Regions from separate parts of the Pantoea alhagi genome, predicted to be linked through region 2. Evidence: predicted binding sites of a transcription regulator. Region 2 holds the regulator's gene; the other holds the start of a gene.

Region 1 (7,601 bases), 730 kb from region 2:
CCGAGTTCACAAGTTAGCGTTGCGGGAGAACCAACAGGGCCCCCATTGACGTGCTCCGTTACAGAGCGGAGGCATTATCAATGATGCCTGGGGTAAATGCAAGCCGCAGGCCCACAACCGTTGTTTTATTAAACAACCCTCCGCTTTTCTTGAGTATTTTCTCTCACGGCAGTGTTACCGCTTTGGCATATTTCTTTACATACTGCTTTTTGCGAGGATAAGCACAAACCTAAAGCAGGAGCCGCTATGGACAATGACTCTTTCTCTCAGCGTGTGATACAGGTTATCGCCGCTATTCCCTTTGGCACCGTTGCTACCTATGGCGACGTGGCGCGTCTGGCTGGCTCGCCGCGTGCAGCGCGTCAGGTTGGCGGATTATTAAAGCGTCTGCCTGCCGATAGTCGCCTGCCCTGGTACCGGATTATTAACCGCCACGGACAGATATCTCTTCAGGGGGATGATTTGCTGCGGCAGCGTGATGCGCTGGAAGCGGAAGGAATTGAAATCAGCGATGCCGGAGAAGTTGATCTGGCGCGTTACCGATGGCAATGGTAAGGCCAGCAACGCTGGCCCCCCATAAACATCTTCAGAAGCTGGTTGGTGCAGGTATTGATGAGGATGGCGTAACCTGAGTCGGCGACGTAGACGGAACGGTCGTCGCTGCGCCACTGCGGGTCGGCATAGCAACCGATGTAGCCGGAACCAGGGTTAAGTCGATTTTTGTTCCGCCACTATTGATTGCCGGTTTAACCGATTCGGTCATAAAAATAACCTTATTATCCTGAGTGATCGCTGCGCTTAAGAGAATGCGCGCGTCAGGCTGAATATCGGCCGGGTTAAAGGGCAAGGTAAAACGGAAAGGCGCCTGTTTGCCCTCGGTAAGAACCACGCGCTGCGCCAGCACTTTGGCCGGAGCATTCGCCAGGGATGCGTCTGAAAGAGTTACCGTTAATGCTGCGTCCGGCGGTAACGCCACATTTTGCCGGATATAGATGGAACCGCTCACGTTTGGTTGGGCAATAACGGGTTGTCCAGCTAACTCTGCGCCCGGCGTGGGAACGGGAATATTTGCACTTTTATCTGCACAACCTGCAAGGGCAACGGCCAGCGTTGCTCCGCTCATTACATGCCAGAATTTCATTGATAACCTCTCCTTCTGATCAATGTCGTGTCGGCGACAAATTGGCCGAAACAGCTATAAGACGCTGTATGTGCTTAATTCTGGCACAGGATCCGCTTTTTTGCCTGGCGACTGCCGGGTTCCTCTTTATTAACTGAAACATTAGCGTCTGCACAGTTGCAGGAGCTGGTCGGATCTCGCAAACTAAAGCGGTAATGTTATTGAGGAACATCTGATGAGCCAGGCATTAAAAAATCTCCTTAACCTGTTGCAGCTGGAAAAACTTGAGGAAGGTCTGTTTCGCGGCCAAAGCGAGGATTTAGGTCTGCGCCAGGTCTTTGGCGGGCAGGTTGTGGGGCAGGCGCTGCATGCCGCCAAGCACACCGTGCCTGTCGAAAGGAATATCCACTCTTTCCACAGCTATTTTCTGCGACCGGGTGATAGCCAGAAAGCGATTATTTATGATGTCGAAACGCTGCGGGATGGCTACAGCTTCAGCGCGCGCCGCGTTGCCGCTATTCAAAATGGCCAACCTATTTTTTACATGACCGCCTCCTTCCAGGCACCGGAAAGCGGCTTTGAGCATCAAAAACCGATGCCTGATGTTCCCGGTCCGGAGGGGCTGCCCAGCGAAACGGAGATCGCCCAACGGCTGGCCGCCATGATCCCGGAAAAGGTGCGCGCAAAGTTCCTTGCCGAAAAGCCATTAGATATCCGCCCGGTGACCTTCCACAATCCGTTAAAAGGTCATGTCGATGCGCCAACGCGCCAGGTGTGGCTACGCGCTAACGGTGCAATGCCTGACGACGCGCGTATCCATCAATATTTGCTGGGCTACGCTTCCGATCTGAACTTTCTTCCGGTTGCGTTACAGCCTCACGGCAAAGGTTTTCTGGAGCCAGGAATGCAGGTTGCCACCATCGATCACTCTATGTGGTTTCACCGTGCGGTGGATTTGAATCAGTGGCTGTTATACAGCGTAGAAAGCACGTCGGCTTCCGGGGCGCGCGGCTTTGTACGTGGAGAGTTTTATACCCGGGAAGGCGTGTTAGTTGCTTCCACGGTGCAGGAAGGCGTAATGCGTCAGCGCAGTTGATACCATGAAAAAGGACGATGCCGGGCATCGTCCTTTTCTTTTATTTAATGTCGATTACTGATTATAAGCATTCTCGCCGTGGCTGTTAACATCAAGCCCTTCACGCTCCTGCTCTTCCGGCACACGCAGTCCTACCAGCATATCTGCGACTTTGAAACCTATAAAGGCCACCACGCCGGTCCAGATGATTGTTAAAATCACACTAAACAGCTGTACCCAAATCTGATGGCCCATGGTGACGCCCTCAGCGTAACCAACGCCGCCCAGTGAAGAGGAGGCGAATACGCCGGTGAGGATGCAGCCAATAATGCCGCAAACGCCGTGTACGCCGAACACATCGCACGGGTCATCCACGCGCAGCCATTTTTTCAGGACCGTGACGCCCCACAGGCCGCCAAGGCCGCCAATCAGACCAATCAGCAGCGCACCGCCAACGCCAACGTAGCCACAGGCAGGCGTAATCGCCACCAGTCCTGCAATAAAGCCAGAACTGGCACCAAGCAGCGAAGGCTTTCCACGCAGCGCCCATTCGCCAAAGGTCCAGGAGAGTACGGCACCTGCTGTGGCTACCACGGTGTTCAGGAAGGCCAGCGCAGCAATCTCGTTGGCCGCCGCCGCTGAGCCTGCGTTAAAACCAAACCAGCCAACATAGAGGATCGCCGTGCCGGTGAATACCATCGGCAGGTTATGCGGTTTGAATGCCTCTTTGCCAAAGCCCGCGCGTTTACCTACCAGATAAGCACCCACCAGGCCGGCAACGGCGGCGTTGATATGAACCACGGTTCCGCCAGCAAAATCGAGCGCGCCATCCTGCGCCAGGAAACCGCCCGCCCAGACCATGTGAGCAATAGGCAGGTAAGCCAGCGTCAGCCAGATAACCACAAAGATCAGTACGGCTGAGAAGCGAATGCGCTCGGCAATAGAGCCGACAATCAGTCCAACGGTAATACAGGCGAAAGAGGCCTGAAAGACCACATGAATGTACTGATAAATGGTACCGCTTAATGCTGTCAGGCTGATATTTTTTAGCATCAGCCAGTCCAGGCCGCCGAAAAAGGCGTTACCTTCGCTAAATGCCAGGGAGTAGCCATACAGCACCCAGATTACGCACACCATGGCGAAGGTCACAGAGACCTGCGTCAGCAGTGACAGAACGTTTTTAGCGCGGATCAGGCCACCATAAAAGAGCGCTATCCCGGGAATTGTCATAAACAGCACCAGCGCGGTGCAAATCATCATAAAGGCGTTATCCGCCTTATCCGCAACGGCAGGAGCCGCCATCGCCAGCGATGGTAACAGCGCCAGGCCAGCGAGGCCTTTGGTCATTAATTTATTCATTTTATTCCATCCCATCACAAGTTACCGAAGCCGGCTTAAAGAGCGGCTTCGTCAGTTTCACCGGTGCGAATACGGATAACGCGTTGCAGCTCCGCAACAAAGATTTTGCCGTCGCCAATTTTGCCGGTATAGGCCGCCTTACTGATCACATCGACCACCTCATCCAGTTGATCGTCAGCAATGGCGATATCGATTTTGACTTTCGGCAGAAAATTCACGCTATATTCAGCGCCACGATAGAGTTCAGCGTGGCCTTTTTGACGACCAAATCCCTTGACCTCTGTGACGGTCAATCCCTGGATGCCGATAGAAGAGAGCGCTTCGCGCACATCCTCCAGTTTGAACGGCTTGATGACAACGGTAACCAGCTTCATACGCTCCCCTTGCTTAATCATATTGGTCAGGCATCTGATACAGGGAGAGTAAAGCAAAGGTTGTGCCAGCTATGGGAAGAGAGTGAAAGTCGGGCAGGAAGCGGCGTAATCGGCACAAGCGCGTCTGTGACAGGAAAAATGGCCGCATACAGCAGAAAAAAACGCACCATAAAGGTGCGTTATGACAACCTGGTGCGCATTTCCAGGGAACATTCTGATAATCGCGCCTGAAAAAGGTGCAAGAAGGACTCAGGCTCCTTCGGTAATGCCCATTGTCAGCTCACTGCCTACCTGCTGCAGCTGATACATTTGCCAGTAGCGCCCCTGCTGCGCCAGTAGTTCAGTATGCGTGCCGCGCTCAACGGCCTGTCCCCGATGTAACACCAGAATCGTATCCGCTTCGGTAATGGTAGAAAGGCGGTGCGCAATGACGACCAGCGTGGTTTTCTTTCTGACTTGCTGCAGGGCACGCTGAATTGCCTGCTCGGTGCCGGAATCGATATTGGCTGTCGCCTCATCCAGAATAAGGATCTGCGGTTCGGCAACCAGGACACGCGCCAGCGCCAGCAGCTGCTTCTGCCCTACCGACAGATTATTACCCTGTTCATTAAGGCGCGTATGGATGCCGTCAGAGAGGCCGCGTGCCAGCTCTGCCAGCTGAACCGCTTCCAGCGCCTCCCATACCGCCTGTTCGCTGATATCACGCCCCAGCGTCACATTGGCGAAGAAGCTATCGGCCAGCACCACTGGATCCTGTTGAACCATTGCCACCCCCTGACGCAGCGCCTGATGGCTGAACTGCTCCAGCGGACGCCCATCCAGACAAATGCGTCCCTGCTTCACTGGATAGTAGCCCATCATCAGGCTGGCAAGCGTACTCTTACCGCTGCCGGTATGGCCGACAAGGGCGACAAAGCTGCGTGAAGGAACCTGAAGTGAAATGTCCTCCAGCACATTGCGCCCGTCACGATAGGCAAAACTGAGATGTTCAATATCGATGCGGCCACTTTGCAAAGGCCGATCTTCCTGACCGTAATGCTGCCGCGGCGCATCCATTAGCTCAAAAATACGCTCGCCAGCAACAATCGCCTGCTGCAGCATCGACTGCTGTGTGGTCAATTCAATTAGCGGTTCATTTAGCCGTCCCAGGTAGCTGATGAAGGCATACAGCACGCCAACCTCAAATACGCCAACCGACGAGAAACTAAACAGCATCAGCAAACCGCACAAAATGGCCGCTGAAAACAGGCTGAGCAAGGGACGCAACAGAAAGCCGTCCAGCCTTAACGTCTCCATGCGCGCCAGATAGTGCGATCGACTGGCCTCCCCTATCCGCTCACCAAATCGTGCCTGTTGACGAAACTGCTGAATAACGCTCATGCCGTTGATGACTTCATTAAAGCCATTATTGATGTCGGCCAGATAGCTGCGAACCCGCCGAACAATCGGCGTACTGTAGCGTTGATAGATCAGCATCACAGTGAACACCAGCGGGAAAATGACCACCGCTACCAGCGCCATGCGCCAGTCCAGGCTAAACATGGCGATCAGCATTGCGCCAACCAGCGCCGCGCTGCGCAACACGGTCGCGACAACCGTAACCCAGAGATCTTTTATGACTTCAGTATCATTGGTCACGCGTGAAATAATCTGGCCCACCGGCTGCTGGTCAAAGGCGCTGAGCGGCTGACGCAAAGCCGCATCCATCACATCAGATCGCAGGCGCTGAACAACCCCTACTGCCGCCTGGTTAAACAATAACGCCTGCCAGTAATGCAGCAGCGCCGCCAGCCCCTGCAGCAAAATAAACGCACAGGCCAGGCCAATTGCCAGCCCAATGGGCATCTGATGCTGCGCAATAAAATGATCGATAAAATAGCCAATCAGCACCGGGCCCAGCACTTCGGCAGCGGCAGCGATCCATAGCATCAATACCGCCAGCGAGAGCGCTTTACGCCAGGGTTTGCCGTAGGCGAGCAGCCTTTTCAGCGTCGGCCAAAGTTTTCTGGTATCAGCCATGCTGTTTCTCCTCACTGCTGCGGCTATCTTCATCCTCACTCAACGCGGCTTCCAGCTGCTGATAACGATACATATCGCTATACCAGCCCTTCTGCTGTAACAGTGCGTTATGCTTGCCACGCTGCGCCACAACGCCGTGCTGCATAACCAGAATTTCACTGGCTTCGGTAAGCGCCGACAGGCGATGAGCGCTGATGATCACCGTTCGCCCCTGTCCCCAGCGACGCAGGTTATGCAAAATTTGATGCTCGGTACGCCCATCCACTGCCGAAAGCGCATCATCCAGTATCAGAATTTCGGCATTCAACAGCAGGGCGCGCGCGATAGAGATACGCTGCTTCTGACCGCCGGAAAGCATCACGCCGCGTTCGCCCACTTCGGTTTCATATCCCTGCGGCAGGCGCAGAATATCTTCATGAACGCTTGCCAGCTTAGCGGCGCGTTCAATCTCATCGCGACTGGCACCGGGACGCCCCAGCGCAATATTGTTCGCTACCGTATCGGAAAACAGAAACGGCGTTTGATTCACCACCGCCAGCCGCCCGCGCCAGCTATCAATCCGCAGCTGCGTCAGCGGGATACCGTGATAGCGAATATCGCCCTGAGAGATATCGAAATGGCGCTGAATCAGACTCAGCAGCGTGCTTTTTCCCGCCCCGGTTGGGCCGCACAGGCCCAGCATCTGTCCAGGCCTGAGATTAAAATTCAGGTTGCGCAGCGCAGGCTGCGCGTTGCCTGGATAGCTGAATTCGCGGATTGCCACCTGCAGCACGCCGCGTCCTTCCGGCAATATCTTACTGCCGTCTGCCACCGCCGGCGCTTCTGACAGCAGCGAACGAATACGGCTCCACGCCGCGCTGCCGCGCTCAACAATGTTAAACATCCACGCCAGCGCCAGCATTGGCCAGATCATCAGGCCCAGATACATAACAAAACTGGTTAACTGGCCCAGCGTCATCTGCTGATGCCAGACCAACCAGCTGCCACCGCCAACCGCCAGCAAATTAGATAAGCCAATCGCGATATAGATCGTAGGATCAAAGCGGGCGTCCACCCGCGCCACGCGCAGGTTTTTCTCACCGGCGTCCGCCGCTATCGCCGCAAACTGCCGGGACTGATGATCCTCAAGGCCGAAGGCTTTCACCATGCGGATGCTGGTCAGGCTTTCCTGCGCCTGATCGTTGAGGGAGGAAAATGCCCCCTGCGCCAGCTTGAAACGCTGATGCAGCTGCGTGCCGTAACGCTTGATCATCAGCGCCATAACCGGCATCGGCACCAGCGCCAGCAGCGTGAGCTGCCAGCTGATTTGCGTGCTCATCACAATTAGTACCGCGCAGCCCATCACCAGCGAGTCCACCAGCGTCAGTACCCCTTCACCGGCAGCAAAAACAACGCGGTCAACATCATTGGTCGCCCGCGCGATAAGATCGCCGGTACGGTGACGCAGGTAGAACTCCGGATGCTGACGACTTAGCTGACGGTAAAAATCTTCCCGCAGCTCTACCGCTAGCTGATAGGAGGCGCCAAACAAGAGTACACGCCAGACGTAGCGCAGCAGATAGACCACCAGCGCGGTTACCAGCATGATGCCAATCCACATCATGATTGAGCCAGCGCTCAGGCGATGTAGCGTTACGCCATCCACAATAATGCC
Region 2 (7,601 bases):
CGGCTTTATAGCCTGGGTAGCCATACTTTACCTGCAGCCATTTAGTCTCAACGGATAAAGGACTGAACATCAATGACGCACATCATGCCCGAGCCGGGATTCGATTTCCAACAGGCCGGTAAAGAAGTACTTGATATTGAACGCCAGGGGCTGGAACAGCTCGATCAATACATCAACGATGATTTTACCCGCGCCTGCGAAATGATGTTCTGGTGCCAGGGAAAAGTCGTGGTAATGGGGATGGGTAAATCGGGGCATATTGGCAAAAAAATGGCGGCCACCTTCGCCAGTACCGGCACACCCGCCTTTTTTGTGCATCCCGCCGAAGCCAGCCATGGCGATTTAGGGATGGTCACCAGCAACGACATCGTGATCGCTATTTCCAACTCCGGCGAATCAAGCGAAATCCAGGCGCTGATCCCGGTGTTAAAACGGCTTAAAGTGCCGCTGATTTGCATCACCAGCCGCCCGGAAAGCAGCATGGCGCGTGCAGCAGATCTTCATCTGTGTGTTAAAGTGCCGCACGAAGCGTGTCCGTTGGGCCTGGCACCGACCTCCAGCACTACGGCAACGCTGGTGATGGGCGATGCGCTGGCGGTTGCCCTGCTGAAGGCGCGCGGCTTTACCGCCCAGGACTTCGCTCTTTCTCACCCTGGCGGCGCGCTGGGACGCAAACTGTTGCTGCGCGTCAGTGATATTATGCACACCGGCGATGAAATTCCCCACGTTACCCGCGAAGCCTCGCTACGCGATGCACTGCTGGAAATTACACGCAAAAATCTGGGTATGACGGCAATCGTAGACGATTTAATGCATATTCAGGGCATTTTTACCGACGGTGATTTACGCCGCGTTTTTGATATGGGCATCGATTTTCAAAAAGCGTCTATCGCCAGCGTGATGACGCCGGGCGGCATTCGCGTACGCCCCAATATGCTAGCGGTTGACGCTCTGAACCTGATGCAAAGTAAGCATATCACTGCCGTCATGGTTGCCGACGGCGACCAGCTTATTGGTGTTGTTCATATGCATGACATGCTGCGCGCAGGCGTAGTATAAACCGGATGGAAACAAGAATGACGCAAGAAAAAAACGTCGTGGAAACCTGCTACGGCGAGGTAAGCCAGGACGTAATACAACGCGCCAGCGAGATTCGCCTGTTGATCTGCGATGTTGATGGCGTAATGTCCGATGGCCTGATTTATATGGGCAATAGCGGCGAAGAGCTAAAAGCGTTTAACGTTCGTGATGGTTATGGCATTCGCTGCCTGCTGACCTCCGACATTGAGGTGGCGATTATCACCGGCCGCCGGGCCAAACTGCTGGAAGATCGTTGCCAGACGCTGGGCATTACACATCTTTACCAGGGGCAGTCTGATAAGCTTTTGGCCTTCAGGGAACTTCTGGATAAACTGTCGTTAGCCCCCAATCAGGTCGCCTACGTCGGCGACGATTTGATTGACTGGCCGGTGATGGCCAAAGTGGGTTTAAGTATCGCCGTAGCTGATGCTCACCCGCTGCTGCTGGGGCGCGCCAACTATGTGACCCGTATTGCCGGTGGGCGCGGCGCGGTACGCGAAGTCTGCGATCTGATTTTGATCGCCCAGGATAAGTTTGATGATGCCAAAGGGCAATCGGTATGAGTAAAACCAGGCGTTGGATAACGCTATTGTTGGCGTTGATTGCCATTATCTTGATCGGCTGGAATCTTGCCGGTAACGAAGATGAACAGGGTCAGGTGGAAACAAACGATCGGGAACCGACCTATACCAGCGCGAATTCCAGTACCGTGGTATATAACCCAACCGGCAGCCTGAGCTACAAGCTGGTGTCGGATAAGGTGACCTACTTTTCCGCCGATGAAATCAGTTGGTTTGACAGGCCGCTGATGACCACTTATGACGAAAACAAGATCCCTGCCTGGTCAGTACGGGCCGACAAGGCCAAACTGACGAAAGATCGCATGCTTTATCTTTACGGTCACGTTGAGGTCAATAGCCTGGCTAAAGATACCCAGATTGAGCGGATCAAAACCGATAATGCGCAGGTGAATCTGGTTACGCAGGATGTGATGTCTGATGACCAGGTCACTCTTTATGGCCGCAGCTTTAACTCCACTGGTATGAAGATGCGCGGTAATTTACGGACGAAAACGGCCGAGCTGATTGAAAAGGTCAAAACAAATTATGAAATCAATGCACAACAACAGCCTTAAACTACTGCTTATCAGTACCCTGCTGGCCGCCAGCGTTCCGGCTTTTGCCTTAACCGGCGACTCTGAAAAGCCGGTTAACATCAATTCGGCCAATCAGGCGCTGGATATGCAGGGCAATGTCGCGACCTTTACCGGCAACGTTATCGTTACTCAGGGTTCGATAAAAATTACCGCAGATAAAGTGGTGGTTACACGTCCCGGCGGCGACAGCAAAAAAACCGTGGTCGACGCCTATGGCAATCCGGCCACTTTTTATCAGCTACAGGACGATGGCAAACCGGTAAAAGGCCATGCGGCAAAGATGCGCTATGAGCTGGCGAAGGATTTCGTTGAGCTTACCGGCAATGCTTATATTGAGCAGCTGGACAGCAACGTGAAAGGCGATCGCATTACCTATCTGGTTAAAGAGCAGAAGATGCAGGCCTGGAGTGAAGGCGATAACAAACGCGTCACCACGGTGCTGGTTCCTTCGCAGTTGCAGGATAAACCCGCCTCCTCATCCACTAGCCAACAGAAGAGCCGCTGATCCCTATGGCAACACTAATCGCTGAAAATCTGGCAAAAGCCTATAAAGGCCGCCGCGTGGTGGAAGATGTCAGCCTGCAGGTTAAATCAGGCGAGATCGTTGGCCTGCTCGGTCCAAACGGGGCCGGCAAAACCACAACGTTTTATATGGTCGTTGGTATTGTGCCGCGTGATGCAGGCCGCATCGTTATTGATGATGAAGATATCAGTATTCTGCCGCTGCACGCTCGCGCCCGACGCGGGATTGGCTATCTGCCACAGGAAGCCTCTATTTTCCGTCGTCTGAGCGTTTATGACAACCTGATGGCGGTGCTGCAGATACGGGAAGATCTCACCACCGAGCAGCGTGAAGATCGCGCCAAAGAGCTGATGGAAGAGTTCCATATTGCGCATCTGCGCGATAGCCTCGGCCAGGCGCTGTCAGGCGGCGAGCGCCGTCGTGTTGAAATTGCCCGAGCGCTGGCGGCAAATCCCAAATTTATTCTGCTGGATGAGCCTTTTGCCGGCGTCGATCCCATATCTGTGATTGATATTAAAAAAATCATTGAGCATCTGCGCGACAGCGGGCTTGGCGTCCTGATCACGGACCACAACGTCCGTGAAACGCTGGCCGTCTGCGAACGCGCTTATATCGTTAGCCAGGGCCATTTAATCGCGCACGGAACGCCGGAAGCTATCCTGGCCGATGAGCAAGTAAAACGTGTCTATTTGGGTGAAGAGTTCAGACTCTGATATGGTGTCAGTTATGACGGTGTTTTATCAGGAATCTTTATTCTGAATATGAAGCAAGGTTTGCAACTCAGACTCAGTCAACAGCTTGCAATGACTCCGCAGCTACAGCAGGCAATCCGTTTGCTGCAGCTTTCTACGCTGGAACTTCAACAGGAGATACAGCTGGCGCTGGAGAGTAATCCGTTGCTTGAGCAGACCGATATCCATGAGGAAGTAGATTCTCTCGAATATGCTGAAAGCGAAGCGCTTGATACGCGTGAGGCGCTTGAGCAAAAGGATATGCCGGAAGAGTTGCCGCTTGATGCAACCTGGGATGAGATCTATACGGCCGGTACGCCCTCAGGCACCGGCAATGACTATCGCGATGATGAACTACCGGTTTATCAGGGCGAAACCACCCAAACCTTGCAGGATTACCTGATGTGGCAGGTAGAGCTAACGCCGTTTAGCGATACCGACCGCGCGATTGCCACCTCGATCGTCGATGCCATTGACGATACCGGCTACCTTACCGTTACGCTGGATGATATCCGCGACAGCCTTGGCGACGAGGATGTGGCGCTGGATGAGGTTGAAGCGGTTCTGAAGCGAGTCCAGCGTTTCGATCCGGTTGGGGTGGGCGCACGTAACCTGCGTGATTGTCTGCTGGTACAGCTTTCACAATTTGCGCGCGATACGCCCTTTCTGGCCGAGGCGCAGCTGATTGTCGATCAATACCTCGATCTGCTGGCCAACCATGATTTCCGCAGTCTGATGCGCGTGACGCGTTTGAAAGAAGAAGTGCTGAAAACGGCGCTGGCGCTGATTCAGTCACTGGATCCACGACCCGGCCAGTCAGTTAACACCCGCGAACCGGAATATGTCATCCCTGATGTGCTGGTGCGTAAAACAGGCAATCGCTGGACGGTTGAGTTAAACAGCGACAGCGTGCCGCGCCTGCAGATCAATCAGCAATACGCCGCGCTGGGCAATTCGGCGCGTAGCGACAGCGATAACCAGTTTATTCGCACCAATTTACAGGATGCGAAATGGCTGATTAAAAGCCTGGAAAGCCGTAATGATACGCTGCTCAAAGTGACGCGTTGCATTGTGGAACAACAGCAGGCTTTTTTTGAGCAGGGTGAAGAGTTTATGCGCCCGATGGTGCTGGCGGATATTGCCCAGGCCGTTGATATGCATGAGTCGACCATTTCCCGCGTTACCACTCAAAAATATCTGCACAGCCCACGCGGCATTTTTGAACTGAAATACTTTTTTTCCAGCCATGTTAATACCGAAGGCGGGGGCGAAGCCTCATCAACTGCCATTCGCGCGCTGGTGAAAAAGCTAATCTCGGCGGAAAACCCCGCCAAACCGCTGAGCGACAGCAAGCTCACTACCCTGTTGTCTGAACAAGGCATTATGGTGGCGCGCCGTACCGTCGCGAAGTATCGCGAGTCTTTATCCATCCCGCCATCAAACCAGCGTAAGCAATTGGTTTGATCATCACTGAGAAGGAAGACGCTATGCAACTCAATATTACCGGGCAACACGTTGAAATCACGACCGCTTTACGTGAGTTTGTGAACACCAAATTTGCCAAACTGGCCCAATATTCTGACCGGATAACCCAGGTTCATATTGTGCTAAAGGTAGAAAGAGTGCAGCAGATAGCGGAAGCGACGCTGCATGTCAGCGGCGGCGAACTGCACGCAACGTCTGAAGCCAGTGATATGTATGCGGCGATCGATGGTTTAATCGATAAGCTGGCGCGCCAGCTAACCAAGCATAAAGATAAGTTAAAACAACACTAATCACCTCGCGGCTTAAGGAAAAACAGGCCGTCAGGTTGCCGGATACGGTAACATGCACAGACCGGGGGCGAGCTTTTTCGCCCCGTTTTTCCATTCACGCCGGCTGGCGAAGTTTTTGCTGCTGTTCTCGTCGCAAGACGCGTAAAGTAGCGTGATGTGCCAGTAAATGTGAACACGCAAGTGAAACTATGATGAACAACGAACTCTCACTGGAACTCAGCTCTGTACTTAGCCTTGACTGTACCCGCAGCGGCGTGCATTGCCAGAGCAAAAAGCGGGCACTGGAAATCATCAGTGAACTGGCTGCCAAACAGCTTAACCTGCCCCATCAGACGGTTTTTGAAGCTATTCTGACGCGCGAACGCATGGGCAGTACCGGTATCGGGAACGGTATTGCGATCCCGCACGGCAAGCTGGAGGAGGATACGCTACGCGCGGTCGGCGTTTTTATCCGTCTCGATCAGCCTATCGCTTTTGATGCCATTGATAACCAGCCGGTGGATTTGCTCTTTGCCTTGCTGGTGCCGGCGGATCAATGTAAAACACATCTACATACCCTTTCGCTGGTAGCAAAGCGACTGGCTGACAAAACCGTTTGCCGTCGTCTGCGGGCTGCGCAAAGTGATGAAGAGTTATATGAAATCATCGCCGCGATGCCAGAAGAAAATCACTAAATAGTCAGCTTGCACTTTTGCCCGTACCGGGACAGCCCGGTATTCACGGGTTAAATGGGGAGATAACTTAATGGTGCTGATGATCGTCAGCGGTCGTTCAGGCTCAGGGAAATCTGTCGCGTTACGCGCGCTGGAAGATATGGGTTTTTACTGTGTAGATAACCTGCCGGTAACGTTACTGCCCGATCTGGCAAGCTCGCTGGCCGCGCGCAATATTTCTGCGGCGGTCAGTATTGATGTCCGCAACATGCCGGAATCACCGGACGTGCTGGAAAAAGCCTTAACCGGCCTGCCCAACAGCTTTTCACCTCAGCTGCTGTTTCTGGACGCCGATCGTAACACCCTGATCCGCCGCTATAGTGACACCCGCCGTCTGCATCCGCTTTCCAGTAAAAACTTATCGCTGGAAAGCGCCATTGATGAAGAGAACGATCTTTTAGAACCGTTGCGCTCACGTGCCGATCTGATTGTTGATACTTCCGAAATGTCCGTGCATGAACTGGCAGAAATGCTGCGTACCCGCCTGCTGGGCAAACGTGAACGCGAACTGACGATGGTGTTTGAATCGTTCGGCTATAAGCATGGTATTCCTATCGATGCCGACTATGTGTTTGACGTGCGTTTTCTGCCGAACCCTCACTGGGATCCCAAGCTGCGTCCAATGACCGGCCTCGATCGCCCGGTAGCGGCCTTCCTCGATCGCCATACGGAAGTACATAACTTTATTTATCAGACGCGCAGCTATCTGGAGCTGTGGCTGCCCATGCTGGAGACCAATAATCGCAGCTATTTAACTGTCGCCATTGGTTGTACCGGCGGTAAGCACCGTTCCGTTTATATTGCCGAACAATTGGCCGATTACTTCCGTTCACGCGGTAAAAATGTTCAGTCCCGTCATCGTACGCTGGAAAAACGTAAATCATGACCGTCAGACAAACCGTTGAAATCAAGAATAAGCTGGGCATGCATGCGCGCCCGGCCATGAAGCTGTTTGAACTGGTGCAAAGTTTTGATGCTGAAGTGCTGTTACGCAATGAGACAGGCACCGAAGCCGAGGCCAGCAGCGTCATTGCGCTGTTGATGCTCGACTCGGCAAAAGGCGGTCATATAGAAATTGAAGCCAGCGGCCCGCAAGAACAGCAGGCGCTGGCGGCGGTAATCGAGCTGTTTGAAGCCGGCTTCGACGAAGAGTAAGCGTGCCTCTACAGATTATGCTGCCGGATAAAGCCCATGCCGCCCAGCTGGCTCATCTGGCGCATAATCCACGCCTGACGCTGCCGTACATAGCCTGAAGGCGCATCGGCGCGAAAGCGCAGCGGGTTGGGCAGTACCGCAGCCAAAAGCGCCGCTTCTGACATAGTCAGCCTGCTGGCGGGCTTATGAAAATAGCGCTGCGCAGCGGCTTCAACACCAAAGATTCCGTCGCCAAACTCAGCAATATTCAGATAGACCGTCAGAATACGTCTCTTGCTCCATACGCCTTCCAGCCCCAGTGTTAAACCTGCTTCCAGGCCTTTACGCAGCCAGCTGCGCCCATCCCACAGAAACAAATTTTTTGCCGTTTGCTGCGTCAATGTAGAGGCGCCACGCAGCCGGCCGTTCTGGTTATCGAGTACCGACTCAATGGCTTCGACATCAAATCCCCAGTGAACCGGGAATTTT

The links. Region 2 encodes sigma-54, which starts transcription at its own class of promoters, with help from an activator protein. Its sites were predicted from a motif close to GTTGGCACANNTTTCGCTNT; they were not measured.
Region 1: glnK (P-II family nitrogen regulator) is a predicted target of sigma-54. The motif match lies at 3,979-3,998, and genes of this name have one in related genera.

The regions. Positions count from the first base shown of each region.
Region 1 covers NZ_CP019706.1:368,631-376,231, forward strand. The annotation lists RNA gene ffs (signal recognition particle sRNA small type) at 1-36, opposite strand, end outside; gene B1H58_RS01775 (MGMT family protein) at 247-555, shown strand; gene B1H58_RS01780 (YbaY family lipoprotein) at 587-1,141, opposite strand; gene tesB (acyl-CoA thioesterase II) at 1,356-2,216, shown strand; gene amtB (ammonium transporter AmtB) at 2,271-3,554, opposite strand; gene glnK (P-II family nitrogen regulator) at 3,590-3,928, opposite strand; gene B1H58_RS01800 (SmdB family multidrug efflux ABC transporter permease/ATP-binding protein) at 4,178-5,947, opposite strand; gene B1H58_RS01805 (SmdA family multidrug ABC transporter permease/ATP-binding protein) at 5,940-7,601, opposite strand, start outside.
Region 2 covers NZ_CP019706.1:1,097,490-1,105,090, forward strand. The annotation lists gene B1H58_RS05095 (calcium/sodium antiporter) at 1-58, shown strand, start outside; gene kdsD (arabinose-5-phosphate isomerase KdsD) at 73-1,059, shown strand; gene kdsC (3-deoxy-manno-octulosonate-8-phosphatase KdsC) at 1,077-1,643, shown strand; gene lptC (LPS export ABC transporter periplasmic protein LptC) at 1,640-2,215, shown strand; gene lptA (lipopolysaccharide ABC transporter substrate-binding protein LptA) at 2,196-2,741, shown strand; gene lptB (LPS export ABC transporter ATP-binding protein) at 2,747-3,472, shown strand; gene rpoN (RNA polymerase factor sigma-54) at 3,521-4,954, shown strand; gene hpf (ribosome hibernation promoting factor) at 4,978-5,265, shown strand; gene ptsN (PTS IIA-like nitrogen regulatory protein PtsN) at 5,457-5,939, shown strand; gene rapZ (RNase adapter RapZ) at 6,010-6,864, shown strand; gene npr (PTS phosphocarrier protein NPr) at 6,861-7,133, shown strand; gene mtgA (monofunctional biosynthetic peptidoglycan transglycosylase) at 7,142-7,601, opposite strand, start outside.